One region of the Streptomyces poriticola genome, then DNA from elsewhere that is predicted to be linked to it. Evidence: predicted binding sites of a transcription regulator. Region 1 holds the regulator's gene; each other region holds the start of a gene.
The links. The regulator HrcA, encoded in region 1, represses chaperone genes, less so after heat shock. The targets are predictions, from matches to a motif close to TTNGCACTCNGNNNNNCNGAGTGCNAA.
Positions count from the first base shown of each region.

Region 1 (7,545 bases):
GAAACCGAGCCCCCCGGCCTCGCAGACGGCGGCGGCGAGCCGCGGCACGGAGACGCCGCCCGCCATCGGAGCCTGCACGATCGGACAGGGGAAGTGATCGGTCAGTGCGGAGGACATGACGGCATGTTGCCACGTCCTCCGATCAGGTCCGAATCCGGCCTTCCGTTGGCATACGCCAGGAGCATCCGCGGAAATCGCGCCCCGTCCGGCGCTCGAGGAGGAGGGCGTTCGGGCCGGGGTGGAGGGCTGGAGTGGAGGGCCGGGGGCGACAGCCCCCGGGGACGGCCGGGGCCGGGCAGGAGTGGCAGGGGCGAACCCACCGCCCGCGGCCACCCCGTCGTCGGCGGCCGTTGCCCCGACCGCCGCGACGAGGTCCACCCGGCCTCACCGGCCGTTGAACGCGTCCTTCAACCGCGAGAACAGACCTTGCTGACCCGGTTGGCTGAATCTGCCCGGGGGACGACCCCCGGACCCCCGGCAGCCCCCCGGCCGACGACAACAGACCGACCAGACCCACTCCCGCCCCAGCACCCCGCCACCGACCGCCGCGACGAGAACCACCCCGGCCTCACCGGCCGTTGAACGCGTCCTTCAACCGCGAGAACAGACCTTGCTGACCCGGTTGGAACTGGCCCGTGGGGCGTTCCTCGCCGCGGAGCTTGGCCAGTTCGCGCAGCAGCCGCTCCTGCTCGGGGTCGAGCTTGGACGGCGTCTGGACCTCGACGTGGACGATGAGGTCGCCCCGGCCGCCGCCGCGCAGATGGGTGACGCCCCGGCCGTGCAGCGGGATGGACTGGCCGGACTGGGTGCCGGGCCGGATGTCGACCTCCTCCATGCCGTCCAGCGTCTCCAGCGGCACCTTGGTGCCGAGGGCCGCCGCCGTCATCGGGATGGTGACCGTGCAGTGCAGGTCGTCGCCGCGGCGCTGGAACACCGCGTGCGGGAGCTCGTGGATCTCGACGTACAGGTCGCCCGCGGGACCGCCGCCGGGGCCGACCTCGCCCTCGCCGGCCAGCTGGATCCGGGTGCCGTTGTCGACACCGGCCGGGATCTTCACCGTCAGGGTGCGGCGGGAGCGGATGCGGCCGTCGCCGGCGCACTCCGGGCAGGGGGTCGGGACGACCGTGCCGAAGCCCTGGCACTGGGGGCAGGGGCGGGAGGTCATGACCTGGCCCAGGAAGGACCGGGTGACCTGGGAGACCTCCCCCCGGCCGCGGCACATGTCGCACGTCTGCGCCGAGGTGCCGGGCGCCGCGCCCTCGCCGCTGCAGGTGGTGCAGACGACGGCCGTGTCGACCTGGATGTCCTTGGTCGTGCCGAACGCGGCCTCGTCCAGCTCGACCTCGATGCGGATCATGGCGTCCTGGCCACGGCGGGTGCGCGAGCGCGGTCCGCGCTGCGACGCCGTGCCGAAGAACGCGTCCATGATGTCGGAGAAGTTCCCGAAGCCGCCGGCGCCGAAGCCACCGGCCCCGCCGCCCGCGCCCGCCTGCGAGAGCGGGTCCCCACCGAGGTCGTAGACCTGCTTCTTCTGCGGGTCCGACAGCACCTCGTAGGCGGCGTTGATCTCCTTGAACCGCTCCTGGGTCTTCGGATCCGGATTCACGTCCGGGTGCAGCTCGCGTGCGAGCCGCCGGAAGGCCTTCTTGATCTCATCCTGCGACGCGTCGCGGCGCACGCCGAGAACGGCGTAGTAGTCCGTGGCCACCTACGACTCCGCCAGGATCTGTCCGACGTACCGTGCCACTGCGCGTACCGCTCCCATCGTTCCCGGGTAGTCCATGCGGGTCGGTCCGACCACGCCGAGCTTGGCAACCGCCTCGCCGCCCGAACCGTAGCCCACCGACACGACGGACGTGGAGTTGAGTCCTTCGTGGGCGTTCTCATGACCGATACGGACGGTCACGCCCGGATCCTTCGCCTCGCCGAGCAGCTTGAGGAGCACCATCTGCTCCTCCAGTGCCTCCAGCACCGGCCGGATCATGAGGGGGAAGTCATGCCCGAAGCGGGTGAGATTGGCGGTGCCGCCGATCATCAGCCGCTCCTCGTTCTCCTCGACCAGTGTCTCCAGGAGAGTGGAGAGCACGGTGGAGACCGTACCGCGGTCCTCCCGGTCGAAGGCCTCCGGCAGATCCTCCACCAGCGTCGGCACATCCGTGAAGCGGCGGCCCGCGACCCGGCTGTTGAGCCGCGCGCGCAGGTCCGCCAGCGACGTCTCGCCGAACGGCGCCGGACAGTCCACCATCCGCTGCTCCACCCGCCCGGTGTCCGTGATCAGCACGAGCATCAGACGCGCGGGCGCGAGCGAGAGCAGCTCCACGTGCCGCACGGTCGAGCGGGTCAGCGACGGGTACTGCACGACGGCGACCTGCCGGGTGAGCTGCGCCAGCAGCCGCACCGTCCGGGCCACCACGTCGTCGAGGTCGACGGCGCCCTCCAGGAAGTTCTGGATGGCGCGGCGCTCCGGCGCGGTCATGGGCTTGACGGCGGCGAGCCGGTCGACGAAGAGCCGGTAGCCCTTGTCGGTGGGGATGCGCCCGGCGCTGGTGTGCGGCTGGGCGATGAACCCCTCCTCCTCCAGGGCCGCCATGTCGTTGCGCACGGTGGCCGGGGAGACGCCGAGGTTGTGCCGTTCGGTGAGGGCCTTGGAGCCGACGGGCTCCTCGGTGCCGACGTAGTCCTGGACGATGGCGCGCAGTACCTCCAGCCTGCGTTCGCTGAGCATCGCGCACACCTCCCGAAGTCGTCGGCCCGGCTTCCCCTCCTGGCACTCGGCGCGTGCGAGTGCCAGACTTCCCCGGCCAGTGTACGGCCGTGGGGTACGCCTCGGGCAAGGCCCGGCCTGCGCCGTCGTGCCCGGACCGGCCGTCCCCGTTAGCGTCGCGGTATGACGGTGACTTGGGAAGAGCTGGGATGGGAGAGGGTGGCGGCCGGTGTGGGGCGGTGCCGGCTGCCGGTGTGGGACTGCACGGCGGGGCTCGTCGTGGGCCGGGGCGCGGCGCTGCTGATCGACGCGGGGGCGAGCCTGGGCGAGGGCGCCCGGTTGCGTGCCGAGGCGCAGGCGCTCGCCGGTCATCGTGTGACGCATCTCGCGCTGACCCATCCACATTTCGATCATGTGCTCGGCGCGGGGGCGTTCGCGGGCGCGGAGGTGTACGGCGCGGTGGGCGTGGACACCGTGCTCGGATCCGGCTCCGGACGGGACGAGCTGCGGGCGGATGCGGTGTCCCACGGTCTGGACGCGCTCCGGGCCGAGGAGGCCGTGGACGCGCTGGCGCCGGTCCGGCACCGGGTGTGCGGCGAGTGGACGCTCGACCTGGGCGGCGGCCGGCAGGTGCTGCTGGCCAACCTGGGTCCGGCACACACGGCGCACGATCTGGCGGTGCTGGTGCCGGGCGACCCGGAGGTGGTGTTCTGCGGTGACCTGGTCGAGGAGTCCGGGCAGCCGCAGGCGGGCCCGGACGCGGTGCCGTCGCACTGGCCCGCCGCCCTGGACCGGCTCCTCGGGCTCGGCGGCGAGGACGCGTGGTATGTGCCCGGTCACGGAGCCGTGGTGGACGCGGCGTTCGTGCGTGCGCAGCGGGACGCGCTGGCGGAACGCTTCGGCGTGTCGTGCTGATCGCTGCGCCGGAATTCCTCGTATCGTCGGCCGAATGCGCCAGTACTCCGCCGATCTGACCCCGCCGTGGAAGAAGCCGCAGCCGGTGCCGGAGGTCCCCGCCGATCCCGGTCTGGTGGTCGAGGAGCCCGGCACCGGGTTCTGCGGAGCGGTGATCGGCTGCGAGGCGGGCACGGTGACCCTGGAGGACCGTTTCGGCAAACACCGGGTCTTCCCGATGGAACCGCGCGGCTTCCTGCTGGAGGGGCGGGTGGTGACGCTGGTGCGGCCGTCGTCCGGTCCGGTGCGGCCCACCCGTACGGCGTCGGGGTCGGTGGCGGTTCCGGGGGCCCGCGCGCGGGTGGCGCGCGCCGGGCGCATCTACGTCGAGGGGCGGCACGACGCCGAGCTGGTCGAGCAGGTCTGGGGCGACGACCTGCGCATCGAGGGGGTGGTGGTGGAGTACCTGGAGGGTGTCGACGACCTGCCCTCCATCGTCGCCGACTTCGCTCCGGGGCCGGACGCGCGGCTGGGGGTGCTGGTGGACCATCTGGTGCCGGGTTCGAAGGAGTGGCGCATCGCGGAGGCGGTGACGAGCGAGCACGCGCTGGTCGTGGGCCACCCGTACGTCGACATCTGGGAGGCGGTGAAGCCGTCGTCGCTGGGGATCGAGGGCTGGCCCCGGGTGCCGCACGGTCAGGACTGGAAGACGGGGGTGTGCCGGGCGCTGGGGTGGCCGGCCGAGAACACCGGGGCGGTGTGGCAGGCGATCCTGGCGCGGGTGGGGTCGTACAAAGACCTGGAGCCGGAGTTGCTGGGCGGTGTGGAACGTCTCATCGACCATGTCACCGAGCCCTGAACGTCGTCCCGTCGCCGGCGGCGGGGACCTGGTGGGCCGCTCTCCGCCGCTGCGGATCCGGTCCGCCGATCGGCTCGTCCACTCGGCCGGACGGTTCCCGCTCCGCGCCGGAGCGGGGAACGACGCTCAGTCCACCAGATCCCGCACCACGGCATCCGCCAGCAACCGCCCGCGCAGCGTGAGCACCGCGCGACCGCCCTCGTACGGCCCCTCCCGGAGGAGTCCGTCGGACAGCGCACGGCGCGACGCCGCGAGCCCGGCGTCCCTCAGCAGCGCGAGCGGGACACCCTCCCGGAGTCTCAGTTCCAGCAGGATCCGCTCCACCCGCCGGTCCTCGTCCGTCAGGATCTCGCGTCCCGCCCCCGGCGACCTCCCGGCCGCCAGCGCCCCCGCGTACGCCCCGGGGTGCTTCACGTTCCACCACCGCACGCCGCCCACGTGCGAGTGCGCTCCCGGCCCCGCGCCCCACCAGTCGGCGCCGCGCCAGTACAGCTCGTTGTGCAGGCAGCGGCCCGCCTCGGAGCGGGCCCAGTTGGACACCTCGTACCAGTCGAAGCCGGCCGCCGACAGCCGTTCCTCGGCGATCAGGTACCGGTCCGCGTGGACGTCGTCGTCGGTCATGGGGACCTCACCGCGCCGGATGCGGTGGGCGAGCCGGGTGCCCTCCTCGACGATCAGGGCGTACGCCGAGACGTGGTCGGGTCCGGCTCCGAGGGCGGCGTCCAGGGAGGCCCGCCAGTCGTCGTCGGACTCGCCCGGTGTGCCGTAGATCAGGTCGAGGTTGACATGGCCGAAACCGGCCGCCCTGGCCTCGGCCACGCAGGCCTCCGGGCGGCCCGGGGCGTGGGTGCGGTCCAGGATCCGCAGGACGTGCTGCCGCGCGCTCTGCATGCCGAAGGAGATCCGGTTGAAGCCGCCCTCGCGGAGGGTCGCCAGATACCCGGGGTCGACCGACTCGGGGTTGGCCTCCGTGGTGATCTCGGCGTCCGGGGCCAGGCCGAACTCGTCGCGGATCGCCCCCAGCATCCGTACGAGGTCGTCCGCGGCGAGCAGGGTGGGCGTGCCACCGCCGACGAAGACGGTGCGGACCTCGCGCGGGTCGTCGCCGAGCACCTTGCGGGCGAGACGGATCTCGTCGGTCAGCATTCCGGCGTAGTTGTCCCGGGAGGCGAGCACGCCGCCGGTGCCGCGCAGCTCGGTGGCGGTGTAGGTGTTGAAGTCGCAGTAGCCGCAGCGGGTGGCGCAGTACGGCACGTGCAGGTAGAAGCCGAGGGGGCGGTGTGCGGCCCCGGCGAGCGCGGTCGCCGGGAGGGCGCCGTCGGCGGGGACGGGTTCGCCGTCGGGGAGTGCGGAGGGCATGCCCTCCATTGTCCCGTACCGGGCGCCCTACTCCGCCTGGAGCACCAGCAGCGCCAGGTCGTCCTCCGGCGGGCGGCTGCCGAAGTCGTGCACCAGCCGCCGGATGTGTTCGGCGATCGTCCCGGCGTCCAGCCCCGCGCAGCCGGCGAGCGCGGCGGCGAGCCCGTCGCCGTCGTCGAGCTGCCGGGAGCCGTCGCGGCGCTCGGTGACGCCGTCGGTGACGCACAGCAGGGTGTCGCCGCGCCGCAGCTCGACGGTGTCGCTGAGGTACGTCGTGTCCTCTATCACGCCGAGCAGGGTCTGCGGCTGCGCGGCGGTGCGGACGGTGCCGTCGGGGCCGAGCAGCAGCGGCAGCGGGTGTCCGGCGGAGGCGAGGGTGCAGCGGATGCCTCCGTCGAAGGGGACCAGTTCGCCGTAGAGGAGGGACAGGAAGCGGGTCTGCGGGCCGTCGCCGGGGGTTGCGGGGCGGGCGCCGGCGGCCACCAGGGCGCGTGCGGCGGCGTCGGCGGCCTCGGTGGCGTCGTCGAGGAGGAGCTGGTTGAGGCGGTCCAGGACGCCGGGGACGCCGTACCCCTCGCGGGCCAGCAGACGCAGCCAGGGCCGGGCCAGGCCGATGACGACGGCGGCCTCCGGGCCCTTGCCCTGGACGTCGCCGACGGCGAAGCACCAGCGGCCGTCGCCGGCCGGGAAGAGGTCGTAGAAGTCGCCGCTGGGACCGCCCTTGTCGCACGGCTCGTGGACGAGGGCGGTGCGCACCCCGGGGATCTCGGCGACGGCGCCGGGCAGCAGCCCGCGCTGGAGCACGGCGCTGATGGTGGCCTGCCGGGCGTACTGGCGGGCGGCGCCGACGGCGAGCGCCACCCGCCGGCTGAGGTCCTCGACGAGGCCGGTGATCTCGTCGGGGAAGCGGGGCGGTCCGGCCCGGCCGATGACGAGGGTGCCCAGGGGGCGTCCGCCGGCGACGAGACGGTAGCTGAGAGCGGCGCCGTGGGTCCCGTGCGGGCCGAGCGCCCCGCCGGGCCAGGGGTGGACGGCCGGGCCGGGGTGGGCCGGGTTGGGCGGGGGCGGCGGGTCCTTCTCCAGGGCCCGGCGCAGTTCCTCGATGCGGCTCTCGCTGCTGTGCCAGACACGGGCGAGCCGGGTGCCCGCACCGGGGCGGCCCGGGGACTCGTCCTCCAGCCACACCGCGCACCAGTCGGCGAGGCGGGGCACGAGCAGCTGGCCGGTGAGTGAGGTGACCAGATCCTCGTCGAGCTGTCCGGCGAGCAGGTCGGAGGCCTCGGCGAGAAAGGACAGGGCGCCACGGCCGAGCCATTCGCGGTCCTGGAGGGCGCGGTCGCCGAAGCGGTCGCCGAAGCCGTCGCTGAAGCGGTCGCCGAAGCCGTCGTACTCGTCGGGCGCCCCGCTCTCGCCGAGGCGGTCGCGGTCGACCGGCCCGACGCCGGCGATCGGTCCTTCGACCGGCCCGCCGATCGCCCGGTCGACCGACCCCTCGACCGGCCCCTCGACCGGCCCCTCGGCCGACCCCTTGACCGGCCCGTCGCTGCCACCGGAGCGGTCCTGCCGCGCGTGCTGCGGCTCGTGGGTCGGCAGCAGTCCGGCGAAGCGGAGGTCCTGCCCGGGCGTGCCTGCCCCGATCTGCGTCCCGGGCTGCGTCCCGGGCTGCCCGGCGGCGGCCGGGCCGGTGTGCGGGGACAGCCGCGCCCACACGGTCTTGGCGCCCGCACGG
Region 1 is NZ_JBAGKH010000034.1:11,944-19,488, forward strand. It holds gene V5O46_RS27715 (nitronate monooxygenase) at 1-117, opposite strand, end outside; gene dnaJ (molecular chaperone DnaJ) at 569-1,708, opposite strand; gene hrcA (heat-inducible transcriptional repressor HrcA) at 1,709-2,725, opposite strand; gene V5O46_RS27730 (MBL fold metallo-hydrolase) at 2,888-3,619, shown strand; gene V5O46_RS27735 (DUF3097 domain-containing protein) at 3,654-4,457, shown strand; gene hemW (radical SAM family heme chaperone HemW) at 4,584-5,816, opposite strand; gene V5O46_RS27745 (SpoIIE family protein phosphatase) at 5,844-7,545, opposite strand, start outside.

Region 2 (7,545 bases), on a different contig from region 1:
GGTGCCCGGCCATCGCCGTGAACAGCCGGAACTCGTCGCGGTTGTGGCCGACGACCAGTTCCACGTCGCGTGCCGCGCCCGCGGCCAGCGCCCGCCAGGGGGCGGTCGGCAGGATCTCCCCGTCGACGACGGGGGCGAAGGGGGTGCGGGTGGGGGCGGCCCGGCCCCAGCGGTCGGTGTACCGGTGCATCTTCGCAGCCAGCGCCTCGCCCGCCGCCGGGAGTTCCCGCGGGTCCGTCGTGGACAGGTCGGCGGCGGTCGGGCGCAGGCCCGCCTCGGCGGCGAGGGCCGCGGCCATGTCGCGGGCCAGCTCGTCGGAGAAGTAGGTGCCCGGCACGCTCTGGGCGATGGCCCGCCGGAACAGCCCTTCGGCCCGCGGCATGGCCAGCAGCGCGGCGACGGAGCCCGCTCCCGCCGACTCGCCGAACACCGTGACCCGGCCGGGGTCGCCGCCGAATCCGGCGATGTTGTCCCGTACCCACTCCAGCGCCGCCACCTGGTCCAGCAGCCCGAGGTTGGCGGGCGCCCCCTCGATCCGGGCGAAGCCCTCGATGCCGAGGCGGTAGTTGAGGGTGACGACCACGGTGTCGCCGTCGCGGGCGATCAGGCGGGCGTCGTAGCCGGGGCTGCCGGAGTGGCCGAGCTTGTAGGCACCGCCGTGGATCCACACCATCACCGGGCGGTGGGCGGCCGGGTCGGGATCCGGGGTCCAGACGTTGACGGTCAGCCACTCGTCGCCCGCCGGCAGGACCGGGGCGGTGGCGCCCAGCGCGCCCGCCTCCTGCGGGGCGGGCGGGCCGAAGGCATCGGCGTCGCGTATGCCGTCCCACGGCCGGGGCGGGCGCGGCGCCGCGAACCGGGCACCGCCGACCGGCGGCTGCGCATACGGGATGCCGCGGAAGACGGCCACGCCGTCCTCCCAGCGTCCGCGCACCGCGCCGGCGGCGGTGCCCACCACGTGTTCCACGGGTTCCACGGGTCGAGTCGTCGTCATCCCTCGGACTGTACGCGGCGGTAAGTCACCGCTCAGCTGAGGGTCTTCAGTGCCGCCGGGTCGTACGGGGCCAGTTCACCGACCCGGCCGGCGAGAACCTTCTCGGCCCACTGCGGGTCCTGCAGCAGCGCGCGGCCGACGGCCACCAGGTCGAACTCCTCGCGCTCCAGGCGGTCCAGGAGGTTGTCGAGGCTTCCCACCTCGGCGCCCTGGCCCTGGAAGGCCTTGATGAAGTCGCCGTCCAGGCCGACCGAGCCGACGGTGATGGCCGGCTTGCCGGTCAGCTTCTTCGTCCAGCCGGCCAGGTTGAGGTCGGAGCCGTCGAACTCCGGGAGCCAGTAGCGGCGGGTGGAGGCGTGGAAGGCGTCGACGCCGGCCGCGGCGAGCGGGGTGAGGATCGCCTCCAGCTCCTCGGGGGTGTCGGCGAGGCGGGCGTCGTAGGCCTCCTGCTTCCACTGCGAGTAGCGGAAGAGGACGGGGAAGTCCGGCGAGACCCGCTCGCGCACCGCGGCCACGATCTCCGCCGCGAACCGGGTGCGGGCCACCGGGTCGCCGCCGTAGGCGTCGGTGCGGCGGTTGGTACCCGCCCACAGGAACTGGTCGACGAGGTAGCCGTGCGCCCCGTGGATCTCCACACCGTCGAAGCCGATCCGCTCGGCGTCCGCGGCGGCCTCGGCGAAGGCGCCGATCACCTCGTCCACGTCGTGCTGGGTCATCGCCCGGCCGGTGGCCTCGTCCGCGCCGATGCGCAGACCGGAGGGGCCGACCGCGGGGGCGCCGGCGACGGGCGGGTCGTCCTGGTTGCGGACCATGCCGATGTGCCACAGCTGCGGCACGATCGTGCCGCCCGCGGCGTGCACCGCCTCGGCCACCCTCGCCCAGCCCGCGAGCTGCTCCGCACCGTGGAACCGGGGCACCCGGTCGCTCTGCCCGGCCGAGTCGTGGCCCACGTAGGTGCCCTCGGTGACGATCAGTCCGACGCCGGCGGCGGCGCGGCGGGCGTAGTACGAGACCACGTCGTCGCCGGGGATGCCGCCGGGCGAGAACATCCGGGTCATCGGCGCCATCGCGATACGGTTCGGGACGGTGAGGCCGTTGATGGTGGCCGGGCGGGCCAGGATCTGCGCCGCGCGGGAGGCGGCTTCGGAGGCGGTGACGGTCACGTGAGTGCTCCTCGGGGGATCGAGTACTGACCGCACGGTATGTGCGTGTGCATAGACTGTCCCCCTCGTCAACCAGCACTCCCGCGCAGGCATTCCGGCCCCGGCCCGCCGCCCGGAGTGATCCCGGACACGCCCGAGGGCGGCGCCCCTGGTGGAATTCCAGGAGTGCCGCCCTCGGTACGGAAGGACGGTACCGATCCTCGGAAGGATCAGAAGTCCATGTCACCGCCCGGCATGCCGCCCGGGGCACCGGCCGCGGCGGCCTTCTCCGGCTTGTCGGCGATGACGGCCTCGGTGGTGAGGAACAGCGCGGCGATGGAGGCGGCGTTCTGCAGCGCGGAACGGGTCACCTTCGCCGGGTCGATGATGCCCTCGGCGATCATGTCGACGTACTCGCCGCTCGCGGCGTTCAGGCCGTGGCCGACCTGCAGGTTGCGGACCTTCTCCACGACGACGCCGCCCTCGAGACCGCCGTTGACGGCGATCTGCTTCAGCGGGGCCTCCAGGGCGAGCTTCACGGCGTTGGCGCCGGTCGCCTCGTCACCCTCGAGCTCCAGCTTCTCGAAGACCTGGGAAGCCTGCAGCAGGGCCACGCCACCACCGGCGACGATGCCCTCCTCGACGGCCGCCTTGGCGTTGCGGACGGCGTCCTCGATGCGGTGCTTGCGCTCCTTGAGCTCGACCTCGGTGGCGGCACCGGCCTTGATGACGGCCACGCCGCCGGCCAGCTTCGCCAGACGCTCCTGGAGCTTCTCGCGGTCGTAGTCCGAGTCGCTGTTCTCGATCTCGGCGCGGATCTGGTTGACCCGGCCGTTGACCTGGTCGGTCGAGCCGGCACCGTCGACGATGGTGGTCTCGTCCTTGGTGATGACGACCTTGCGGGCGCGGCCCAGGAGGTCCAGGGTCGCGTTCTCCAGCTTGAGGCCGACCTCCTCGGAGATGACCTCGCCGCCGGTGAGGATGGCGATGTCGCCGAGCATGGCCTTGCGGCGGTCGCCGAAGCCCGGGGCCTTGACGGCGACGGACTTGAAGGTGCCGCGGATCTTGTTGACGACCAGGGTCGACAGGGCCTCGCCCTCGACGTCCTCGGCGATGATCAGCAGCGGCTTGCCCGACTGCATGACCTTCTCCAGGAGCGGGAGCAGGTCCTTGACGTTGGAGATCTTGGAGTTGGCGATCAGGATGTACGGGTCGTCGAGGACGGCCTCCATACGCTCCATGTCGGTGGCGAAGTACGCCGAGATGTAGCCCTTGTCGAAGCGCATACCCTCGGTGAGCTCGAGCTCCAGACCGAAGGTCTGGGACTCCTCGACGGTGATGACGCCTTCCTTGCCGACCTTGTCCATGGCCTCGGCGATGAGCTCGCCGATCTGGGTGTCGGCGGCGGAGATGGAGGCCGTGGAGGCGATCTGCTCCTTGGTCTCGACGTCCTTCGCCTGCTCGAGCAGGGCGGCGGAGACGGCCTCGACGGCCTTCTCGATACCGCGCTTCAGGGCCATCGGGTTGGCGCCGGCGGCGACGTTGCGCAGGCCCTCCTTGACCAGGGCCTGGGCGAGCACGGTCGCGGTGGTCGTACCGTCACCGGCGACGTCGTCCGTCTTCTTGGCGACTTCCTTGACCAGCTCGGCGCCGATCTTCTCGTACGGGTCCTCGAGCTCGATCTCCTTGGCGATGGAGACACCGTCGTTGGTGATCGTGGGGGCGCCCCACTTCTTCTCGAGGACGACGTTGCGGCCCTTGGGGCCGAGGGTCACCTTGACGGCGTCCGCGAGCTGGTTCATGCCGCGCTCGAGGCCGCGCCGCGCCTCCTCGTCGAACGCGATGATCTTGGCCATGTGAAGTGGTCCCTCCAGGACTGGGGGTGATTCCTTCGGACCGCGCCCGCGCCCGCGACGGACGGCTCGCGGGCCTCGTGGTTCCTTGCCCCACCCGGCCCACGGGCCTCACCGACCCGGTCCTTCGCTGTCACTCTCACCTTCAGAGTGCTAACGCCAATGATTAGCACTCGCGCCCCCCGAGTGCAAGGTGCGCCCGCGAAGCGGGCTCATTGAGGGGTGGTGGCCGGGTGACGGGTGGGCGCAAGGTGCGCCCGCGAAGCGGGCTCGTCGAGGTGCGGGCCCGGGCATGCCGGAGGGCCCGCACCCGGGCGGGTGCGGGCCCTCCGATGAAGACCGTTCGCTGCGGTTGACCGCGCGTTTCAGGCGGTGACGCGAACCATGTCGGCCTGCGGGCCCTTCTGACCCTGCGAGATCTCGAACTCGACCCGCTGGCCCTCTTCCAGGGTGCGGTAGCCGTCCATCTGGATCGCGCTGTAGTGGACGAAAACATCCGCACCACCGTCGACCGCGATGAAGCCGTACCCCTTCTCCGCGTTGAACCACTTGACGGTGCCCTGAGCCATGCCTAACTCCCCTATTACTGGCCCTTGCACAGATCCGCACTTCGCGGATCCGGGTCAGACCTCACCCCCCAACGGTTGGGGGCGTGCGCCGGAACGCGTCGACCGCGGCTGAATGTATCTGTCCAACTGCCGTCTGCAACAGGTCAATCGGACGAGAATTCTGGACGCACCCGGTCCGGAATGTGGCGAGAATTCGTGCGATTCCGGGGCAAGTCGGGCCGGGCGAACGGAGCAAAAGCCGCGAAAGACACCCGGAGTTTGGCTGCATCTTGTCGGGCGTGCGGCAGGAATTCAGGGCTTCCGACCGCACGATCCGGAGCGCGTTCCCCAACTGTACCGCGCTCAATCACACGGAATTGCCCCCTCCGCATCTCTCACGGAGGGGGCAATAGGGAAAACCCTATGTCACCAACATTACCGTTGGTAACGGACGTTCCGGTCAGCCGCCGGCGACCGCCGGGATGATGGAGACTCCGGCCCCGTCCGGGGTCGCCGTCTCGAGGCCCTGCTCGAACCGGACGTCGTCGTCGTTGACGTAGACGTTGACGAAGCGGCGCAGCTTGCCCTGGTCGTCCAGGACCCGCGCAGCGATCCCGGTGTGGTTCTTCTCCAGGTCCTCGATGACCTGCGCGAGGGTCGTCCCCTCGGCGCTCACCTCGGCCCGGCCGCCGGTGTAGGTGCGCAGGATGGTGGGGATGCGGACGGTGACGCTCATTGCTGGTGACCTCCGGTCGGGTAGCGCCCCGGGGGCGCGGGGCTGTGGTGGATGTGCGGCTGCCGCCGCCCGGGCGCGCGGCCGGCCCCCGCCCGGCCCGCGGACGCCGTACAGGCGGCTGTTACGCGAGACCGGCCTCATGGAACGCGTCGAGGTTCGGGCGGATCGTCGCGGTGAGCCCGGTGCCCGCCACCGCGTCCAGCGTCTTCAGGCCGTCACCCGTGTTGAGGACCACCGTGGACCGGGCCGGGTCGAGGAGACCGTTCTCGATCAGCTTCTTCGTGACGCCGACCGTCACACCCCCCGCGGTCTCCGCGAAGATCCCCTCGGTCCGCGCCAGCAGCTTGATCGCATCGACGACCTGCTCGTCCGTCACGTCCTCCACCGCACCACCCGTACGCCGGGCGATGTCGAGGACGTACGGCCCGTCCGCCGGATTGCCGATGGCCAGCGACTTGGCGATGGTGTCCGGCTTCTGGGGGCGTACCACGTCGTGGCCGGCCTTGAAGGCCGCGGACACCGGTGAGCAGCCCGCGGCCTGCGCGCCGAAGATCTTGTACGGCCGGTCCTCCACCAGCCCGAGCCTGATCAGTTCCTGCAGCCCCTTGTCGATCTTCGTGAGCTGCGAGCCGGAGGCGATCGGGACGACGATCTGGTCGGGCAGCTGCCAGCCGAGCTGCTCGCAGATCTCGTACGCCAGGGTCTTCGACCCCTCCGCGTAGTACGGCCGCAGATTGACGTTGACGAAGCCCCAGCCCTCGCCGGCCGGGTCGCCGATCAGCTCGGAGCAGAAGCGGTTCACGTCGTCGTAATTGCCCTCGATGCCGACGAGTTCACCGCCGTACACCGCGGCCATGACGACCTTGCCCTGCTCCAGGTCGTGCGGGATGAACACGCAGGAGCGGAAGCCGGCGCGGGCGGCGGCGGCACCGACGGCGCCGGCCAGGTTGCCGGTGGAGGAGCAGGACAGCGTGGTGAAGCCGAAGACCCGGGCGGCCTCCAGCGCCTGGGCGACGACCCGGTCCTTGAAGGAGTGGGTCGGGTTGCCGGAGTCGTCCTTGATGTAGAGCCCGCCGGTGATCCCCAGTTCGCGGGCGAGGTTGCCGGCCTCGACCAGCTTGGTCCAGCCGGGGTTGAGGTTCGGCTTGCCGGCCACGTCCGCCGGGACGGGCAGCAGCGGTGCGTAACGCCAGATGTTCGCGGGGCCGGCCTCGATACGCGCCCGCAGCTCCTCCGTGTCGTAGGCGGAGAAGTCGTAGGCGATCTCCAGCGGGCCGAAACACTCCTCGCAGGCGAAGACCGGGCCGAGCGGCACGCGGTGGCCGCACTCGCGGCAGGAGAGCGCCGCGGCGGGACCGAGATCCACGGCGGAGGCGGCGGAGTCGGTGTCGGTGTCGGTGTCGGTTGCAACAGTCTGCACAGCCATGTGAGGCGAGGCCCTTTCTCCTCATCTTCCCCACGACGCATCTCGCCGTGAGACGGACTTGGCACCTTCCCGAGCCGGGAGCCTCGCGGAGACCTGTCGCGCCGAGATCGGCAGCGGTCTACGAGTACCGGCTGGAGGGTTGCCGGGGCTTCATCGGGCCGTGTCCCTCTGCCCCTCTGGATGAGCTGTATGCGGTTGTGGCCGCGGTGACCCCGACATGCGACGGTCATCCGCGTTGTTCAAGACTGTAACCGAAGGCCAGGACCATTGAGATAGTCGTCCGAACCGCGAGACGGGCGGCACGCACGCGTGCCGGTCCGACAGGGAGGAGCCGCTGATCGTGCTGGAAGAAGTCGAGCGCTGGCTGATCGCACGCTCCTGGTCCGTGAGCGACCGGCCGCTGCACCAGATCATGACGGCCAAACGCGCCACCGGCCAGTCGGTCAGCGTCGTGCTCCCCGCCCTGAACGAGGAGGAGACCGTCGGCGACATCGTCGCGGTCCTCCGCCACGACCTGGTGGAGCAGGTGCCGCTGGTCGACGAGATCGTGGTCGTCGACTCCGGCTCGACCGACCGCACGGCGCAGGTGGCCGCGGCGGCCGGGGCCCGGGTCGTCCACCGGGACGCGATCCTGCCCCGGATCCCGGCGGTGCCCGGCAAGGGCGAGGTGCTGTGGCGGTCGCTGCTGGTCACCGGCGGTGACATCGTCTGCTTCGTCGACGCCGACCTGCGCGAGTTCTCCTCCGACTTCGTCTCCGGGATCGTCGGCCCGCTGCTCACCGACCCGGAGGTGGCGCTGGTCAAGGCCATGTACGACCGTCCGCTGGGCGGCGCGCCCGGTCAGGG
Region 2 is NZ_JBAGKH010000003.1:439,767-447,311, forward strand. It holds gene V5O46_RS07085 (carboxylesterase/lipase family protein) at 1-994, opposite strand, end outside; gene V5O46_RS07090 (NADH:flavin oxidoreductase) at 1,027-2,157, opposite strand; gene groL (chaperonin GroEL) at 2,367-3,992, opposite strand; gene V5O46_RS07100 (cold-shock protein) at 4,355-4,558, opposite strand; gene V5O46_RS07105 (MoaD/ThiS family protein) at 4,998-5,273, opposite strand; gene thrC (threonine synthase) at 5,395-6,699, opposite strand; SAM riboswitch class I at 6,718-6,886, opposite strand; gene V5O46_RS07115 (glucosyl-3-phosphoglycerate synthase) at 7,040-7,545, shown strand, end outside.
Region 2: groL (chaperonin GroEL) is a predicted target of HrcA. The motif match lies at 4,156-4,182, and genes of this name have one in related genera.

Region 3 (7,545 bases), on a different contig from region 1:
TGCACGGACAACGGCGCGATGGTGGCCGCGCTCGGTGCCGAGATGGTCGCCCGCAACCGGGCGGCGTCCTCCTGGGACCTGTCGGCGGACTCGTCCCTGCCGGTGACGGACCCTCATGTCCCCGGCCACGACCATGTGCACGAGGTCAGCAAGGAGAACCTGTACTCGTGACCGTCGCGCTGATGTGGGAGGCGCGGGCGGTACCCGGCCGCGGTGCGGAGCTGCTCGCGTGGGCGCGGGCGCAGGAACTCCCCGGCCGGCCGCTGCGCCGGGAGACCCTCCGCGCGCCCCAGGACCGCGTCCTCGTCATCACCTGGTGGGACGCGGAGTACGACGCCGAACTCCCGGAGCTCCCCGAGCCGGACGCCGCGCTCGTCATCCGTGCGGTCCACCGCTGGCGGTTCGAGTCGGTGGCCGCCGGCTGAACACCGGAGCCGTGCTGTCCCTGCCCGCCCTGTGCCGTGCCCGTGCCGTCCCTTGCCGACCCCGGAAGTCTGAGAATTTCCACAGAATGCCGGCCGGGGATCTCCCGCGGCAACAATCCGGACTTATGTTCTGGGCGTAGGTGGTACCCGGGTGGCCGGGACACCACGCAGTCGGGGACAGGGGCGGGAACATGGCCGGGCAGCGCGCGAAGATGCTGAGGGCCGCCGCCGTCGCCCTGGCCGGTGTCCTGCTGCTGGGTATCGCCGCCGCCGGCTGGGCCTACGTCCGCCTCGACGGCAACATCACCGGCGTCGACATCGACGGCGCCCTCGGCGACGACCGCCCGCCGAGGCCGCGGGCCACGTCCTCGGCGTCGCCCTCCGCCGCCCCGCCGGCCACCGGGGCACTGAACATCCTGGTGCTCGGCTCGGACTCGCGCAGCGGCGCCGGCAACAAGGAGCTCGGCGGCGGCGACAGCGAGGGCGCCCGCTCCGACACGGCGATGGTCGTCCACCTCGACGCGGGCCGCACCGGCGCCACGGTCGTCAGCATCCCCCGCGACACGCTGGTCGCCCGCCCGGCCTGCCCGCTGCCGAACGGGGAGCAGAGCCCGGCGGCGCACAGCGCGATGTTCAACACCGCGTACGAGCTGGGCGGGCCGGTCTGCGCGGTGAAGACGGCAGAGGCGCTGACGAACGTCCGCATGGACCACTACGTGGAGCTCGACTTCACCGGCTTCACCCGGCTGGTCGACGCGCTCGGCGGGGTCACCGTCACCACCGAGCAGGACATCGACGACGCCAAGAGCCGTCTGCACCTCCCGGCGGGCACCCACCACCTCGACGGCACCCGGGCCCTGGGCCTGGCCCGCACCCGCCACGGCATATCCGGCGGCAGCGACCTCGCCCGCATAGAGCTCCAGCAGCAGCTGGTCCGGGCACTGCTGGAGCAGATCTCCGCCACGCGGCTCCTCACCGATCCCGCGGCGCTCTACCGGGCCGCCGACGCGATCACGGGCAGCCTCACCACCGACACCGGACTGGACTCCCTGGGCGAGCTGACGGCCCTCGGCCGGAGCCTGGCGGGCCTGTCGCCCGACGACGTCCGGACGGTCACGATGCCGGTGCTCCCGGCTCCGTCGGACCCCAACCGGGTGGTGGCCGACCAACCGGACGCCGACGCGCTCTGGGCGTCCCTGCGCTGACCGGACACCAGGCGGCAGCACTCGCCGCACCGGCGTCGGACACCTCACCCGGCGTCAGCCCGCCGGCCGTCCGATCAGCATGGCCGGGGCGCCCGCCACCCGGGTCAGGAACACCGTCGCCGCATGCGGACCCCGCGGCCTGACCATGCGGCGCAGCTCCTCCGGTTCGACCGCGGAGCCCCGCTTCTTCACGGTCAGCGCGCCGACCTCCCGCTCCCGCAGCAGTGCCTTCAACCGCTTGACGCCGAACGGCAGATGGTCGGTGATCTCGTACGCCGTGGCGTAGGCCGTCGGCCGCAGCGCATCCGCCGTGACATAGGCGATCGTCGGGTCGAGCAGCCCGCCGCCGACCGACTCGGCCACCTCGGCGACCAGACGGGCACGGATGACGGCGCCGTCCGGCTCGTACAGGAAGCGCCCCGGCGGGCGGACCGCCGGGTCGGGCAGCCCCCGGGAGAGCAGCGTGCGCGGACCGGGCAGCAGGGTCGCGCGGACCGCACCCGGCTCGGTGCCGAACCACAGCACCGCCTCCTTCACGTCCCCGCCGTCGGAGATCCACTCCGCCTCGGCGTCCTCGGGAACCGCCTCGTGCGGGATGCCGGGCGCGACCTTCAGCGCGGCGGCACGGGGGGCCGTACGGGCCGCCCCGACCGCCCAGGACAGCGGCGGCGAGTACGCCTCCGGGTCGAAGATCCTGCTCCGCCCGGCACCTCCCGACCGCCGGCCGCGGCGCGCAGGATCGACGAACACCGCGTCGTACCCGTCGGTGTCCACCTCCGTCACATCCGCCCGGCGCACCTCGACGAGGCCGGTCAGCCCCAGCGCCTCGGCGTTCGCGCGGGCCGTCTCCGCCGTCACCGGGTCCCGGTCCACCGCGAGCACCCGGATCCCGGCGCGGGCCATCGCGATCGCGTCCCCGCCGATCCCGCAGCACAGGTCGGCGACGGAGGTCACCCCCAGCTCCCTCAGCCGCCCCGCCCGGTACGCCGCCACGCTCGCCCGCGTCGACTGCTCGACCCCGTCCGGGGTGAAGAACATGAGCTCCGCGTCCTCGGCGCCGAACTTGGCCACCGCCCGCTGCCGCAGCCGCGCCTGCCCGAGCGCCGCCGACACCAGCTCGGCGGGGTGGGTGCGGCGCAGCCGGGTGGCGACGGCCAGTTCATCGGCCGGGGTGGTGGAGCGCACCTCGTCGAGGAGGGCGCGGCCTTCGGGGGTGCGGAGGGCGTCGAGGTCGTTCACCGGGTCATTGTGGGCCAGTCGGTGGACGGTGTGCCGCCCGCCGCGGTGTCGGACCGGCTTCCGGGGCGGCGGCTGCGAGGATCCGGCACCATGCGAGCAGTCGTACAAAACGATAAGAGCCGGGAAGACGGGAACTACCGGGTGTTCTGGACGCGCCGGGTGCTCGGGGCCCGGAGAACACGGGTCCGCGGGGGCCTCTCCCTGCTCGCCGTCGCCGCCCTGGGCGCGGGCTGCGCGGAGGGCGGGGCCCGGCCCGCCTCCGGCCAGCAGGCCCTCCAGGCGCCCCCGGCCCGCGCACTGGACGCCTACGCCACCAAGCTGAAGAAGGCGCACGCCGCGCGTGTCGCCGCGGCCCGGCGCTGGGGCCTGAAGAAGGTCCCGCTGACCGCCCCGCCGCCGCCCGCGAAGAAGCCGGAGATCACCACCCGCAAGGGATTCGAGGTCGACGACCACGCCGAGCGCGGCCTCCCGCCGGTCTTCACCACCATCCCCACCAAGGAGAAGATCGTCTTCCTCACCATCGACGACGGCGCCGAGAAGGATCCGGCGTTCCTGCGGATGATGAGCGAGCTGAAGATCCCGTACACCGCCTTCCTCAGCGACTACCTGGTCAAGGAGGACTACGGCTATTTCAAGAAGATGCAGGCCCACGGGGTCACCCTGGACAACCACACCCTCAACCACCCTTACCTGCCCGGACTGAACCACGCACAGCAGAAGCGCGAGATCTGCGGCATGCAGCAGGTCATCCGCAAGCGCTACGGCAAGCGCCCCACCGTCTTCCGCCCGCCCTACGGCAACTACGACGCCGACACCCTGCGCGCCGCCAAGTCCTGCGGCATCACCCATGTCCCGCTGTGGAACGAGGAGGTCTACGCCGACCGCTGGGAGTACCGCGAGTGGGACCGCGAGATCCACCCCGGCGACATCGTCCTCAGCCACTTCCGGGGCCGGGACGACTGGGCGGGCACCATGCCGGACATGGTCCGCCGGTTCCTGGACAAGGTCACCGCCGAGGGGTACGCGGTGGCCCGCCTGGAGGACTACCTGTGAGCCACCGCCGGTGCCGGCTCCCGGTGACCGGCACCGCCCTCGCGGCCCTACTGCTCACCGGCTGCGCCGAGCCCGCCGGCCCCGCCGGGCGTCCGCCGGGGGACGGGGCGCAGGCCGACGCGCAGACCCGGGCGCTGCCGCCCGTCGTGGACCACGTCCGCACCCGCGACAGAGTGGTCTTCCTGACCTACGACGACGGCGCCGAACGCCACCCGCGCGTCACCGCCCTGATCCGCGACCGGAGGCTCCCCGTCACCCTGTTCCTCACCGACACCGTCGCCGGGCCGGCCTACGCCGACCTGGCACGGCTGCGCTCGGTCGGCGCGAGCCTGCAGAACCACACCCTCGACCACCGCTCCCTGCGCGGTCTGCCCTACGCCGGGCAGCGCGCCGAGATCTGCGGCCAGCAGCGCAAGCTCCGGTCCCGCTTCGGCGTCCGCCCCCACCTGTTCCGGCCGCCCCACGGCAGATACGACACCACGACCCTGCGCGCCGCCGCCGACTGCGGCATCACGGCGGTCGTGCTGTGGCGGGTACAGGTGACCGGCAGCGGCCGTGGCTTCACGTACACGCGCGGGGAGCGCCGCCTGCACCCCGGCGACATCGTCTCGGTCACCGAGCCCGGCCGTACGGAGGAACTCCTGGCGGAGATCGAGCAGCGCGGCCTGAGGGTGGCCCGCCTGGAGGACTACCTGTAGTCGGACCAGCCGGCCGGCCGGCCGGCTCCGGCGACGCCGGTCCGGTGCACCCGGCCCGTCCGGCGCTGGAGGACGAGGCCGTCCAGGCCGAATGCGGGGCCCCGGGGGCACAAGGTCCCCGGCGGCGCTCACTCCCCCGCAAGGGGCGCGAAAGAGGCCGGGGTTCACAGGAATCCCCACCCGACGCGCCACGGGCATTGGCACTCCGCTTGACCGAGTGCTAATCCCGGTCATAGTCTCGGCTCTGGCACTCCCCACCGGAGAGTGCCAACACAGCGACGGGCAGGTCCGGCACCCGCGACGACGGATCGACCTGGTCGCCACCTCAGACAGTTAACCCCGTGAGATCTCCGAAGGGGGAGGTCGGATCGTGACGACCGCCAGCTCCAAGGTTGCCATCAAGCCGCTCGAGGACCGTATCGTGGTCCAGCCGCTGGACGCCGAGCAGACCACGGCTTCGGGCCTGGTCATTCCGGACACCGCCAAGGAGAAGCCCCAGGAGGGCGTCGTCCTGGCCGTGGGCCCGGGCCGCTTCGAGGACGGCAACCGCCTTCCGCTCGACGTCAAGGTCGGCGACGTCGTGCTCTACAGCAAGTACGGCGGCACCGAGGTGAAGTACAACAACGAGGAGTACCTCGTCCTCTCGGCCCGCGACGTGCTCGCGATCGTCGAGAAGTAGTTCACCCCGAAGCACACCGCTTTGAGCTGCGCCCCTGGCCCCCCGCGACCGATGAGAAGCCGGGCGCCCGGGGCGCAGCGTCGTTAAACCCAGATTCCGGAAGAGGGCTCACGCTCCCATGGCGAAGATCCTGAAGTTCGACGAGGACGCCCGTCGCGCCCTCGAGCGCGGCGTCAACAAGCTCGCCGACACCGTCAAGGTGACCATCGGCCCCAAGGGCCGCAACGTCGTCATCGACAAGAAGTTCGGCGCCCCCACGATCACCAACGACGGCGTCACCATCGCCCGCGAGGTCGAGGTCGAGGACCCGTACGAGAACCTCGGCGCCCAGTTGGTGAAGGAGGTGGCGACCAAGACCAACGACATCGCGGGTGACGGCACCACCACCGCCACCGTGCTGGCCCAGGCGCTGGTCCGCGAGGGCCTGAAGAACGTCGCCGCCGGTGCGTCCCCGGCGCTGCTGAAGAAGGGCATCGACGCGGCCGTCGCCGCCGTCTCCGAGGACCTCCTCGCCACCGCCCGCCCGATCGACGAGAAGTCCGACATCGCCGCCGTCGCCGCGCTGTCCGCCCAGGACCAGCAGGTCGGCGAGCTGATCGCCGAGGCGATGGACAAGGTCGGCAAGGACGGTGTCATCACCGTCGAGGAGTCCAACACCTTCGGTCTGGAGCTGGACTTCACCGAGGGCATGGCCTTCGACAAGGGCTACCTGTCGCCGTACTTCGTGACGGACCAGGAGCGCATGGAGGCCGTCCTGGACGACGCCTACATCCTCATCCACCAGGGCAAGATCTCCTCCATCGCGGACCTGCTGCCGCTGCTGGAGAAGGTCATCCAGGCCAACGCCTCCAAGCCGCTGCTGATCATCGCCGAGGACGTCGAGGGCGAGGCCCTGTCCACCCTCGTCGTCAACAAGATCCGCGGCACCTTCAACGCCGTCGCGGTGAAGGCCCCCGGCTTCGGCGACCGCCGCAAGGCGATGCTGCAGGACATGGCCGTCCTCACCGGCGCCACCGTCATCTCCGAGGAGGTCGGCCTCAAGCTCGACCAGGTCGGTCTGGACGTGCTCGGCACCGCCCGCCGCATCACCGTCACCAAGGACGACACCACCATCGTCGACGGTGCCGGCAACAAGGAGGACGTGGAGGGCCGCGTCTCCCAGATCAAGGCCGAGATCGAGGCCACGGACTCCGACTGGGACCGCGAGAAGCTCCAGGAGCGCCTCGCCAAGCTGGCCGGCGGCGTGTGCGTGATCAAGGTCGGCGCCGCCACCGAGGTGGAGCTGAAGGAGCGCAAGCACCGTCTGGAGGACGCCATCTCCGCGACCCGCGCCGCGGTCGAGGAGGGCATCGTCTCCGGTGGCGGCTCCGCCCTGGTGCACGCCTCCAAGGTCCTGGAAGGCAGCCTCTCCAAGTCCGGCGACGAGGCCACCGGTGTCGCGGTCGTCCGCAACGCCGTCGTCGAGCCGCTGCGCTGGATCGCGGAGAACGCCGGCCTGGAGGGCTACGTCATCGTCTCCAAGGTCAAGGAGCTGGAGAAGGGCAGCGGCTACAACGCCGCCACCGGTGAGTACGGCGACCTGGTCAAGGCCGGCGTCATCGACCCGGTGAAGGTCACCCGCTCCGCCCTGGAGAACGCCGCCTCCATCGCCTCCCTGCTGCTGACGACCGAGACCCTGGTCGTCGAGAAGAAGGAAGAGGAAGAGCCGGCCGCCGCGGGCCACGGCCACGGCCACGCCCACTGAGCGCCGCGCTGAGCTGAACGGTGCCCGGTGCCCCTGCGGGGGTGCTGGGCACCGTGTGCTTTTCCGGGGGCGGGAGCCGGGCCGCCCCCGGTGGGTTCGTCGCCGCGTGCGGCGTCGTCGGTGGGGAGAGGTGAGAGAAGGAGCCGGCCGTCACCCACGGCCCACACGGTCTTCCCCGGCGCACCGGGCGCACCCGCCGCTCGGCCGCACCCCACCCACTCCACGGCCGGCGCCGCCACCGGGGCGAGCCCGCGCCCGCCCTCCGCGAGCCGCCGCCCGCCCTTCGCCAGGCCCGGGCGCTCCGGCGCGGGCACCGGCCCTCGCTCTCCGCGCTCGTCGCTCACCTCCACAGGAGGCGACCCGCGCCGTCGTGAGCCGGCCGCAGCTCGGTGCCCCGCCCCGGCATCCGCCCCGGCATCCGCCCCGTGGGCGACGGCGTCGGCCGTCAGTCCGCCCACGACCGGTTCCACGGGCGTCATGGACCGGTGTGCGGTACGGCCCC
Region 3 is NZ_JBAGKH010000011.1:89,516-97,060, forward strand. It holds gene tsaD (tRNA (adenosine(37)-N6)-threonylcarbamoyltransferase complex transferase subunit TsaD) at 1-171, shown strand, start outside; gene V5O46_RS17210 (hypothetical protein) at 168-425, shown strand; gene V5O46_RS17215 (LCP family protein) at 617-1,630, shown strand; gene V5O46_RS17220 (class I SAM-dependent methyltransferase) at 1,685-2,869, opposite strand; gene V5O46_RS17225 (polysaccharide deacetylase family protein) at 2,960-3,922, shown strand; gene V5O46_RS17230 (polysaccharide deacetylase family protein) at 3,919-4,620, shown strand; gene groES (co-chaperone GroES) at 4,991-5,299, shown strand; gene groL (chaperonin GroEL) at 5,418-7,043, shown strand; gene V5O46_RS17245 (hypothetical protein) at 7,469-7,545, shown strand, end outside.
Region 3: groES (co-chaperone GroES) is a predicted target of HrcA. The motif match lies at 4,818-4,844, and genes of this name have one in related genera.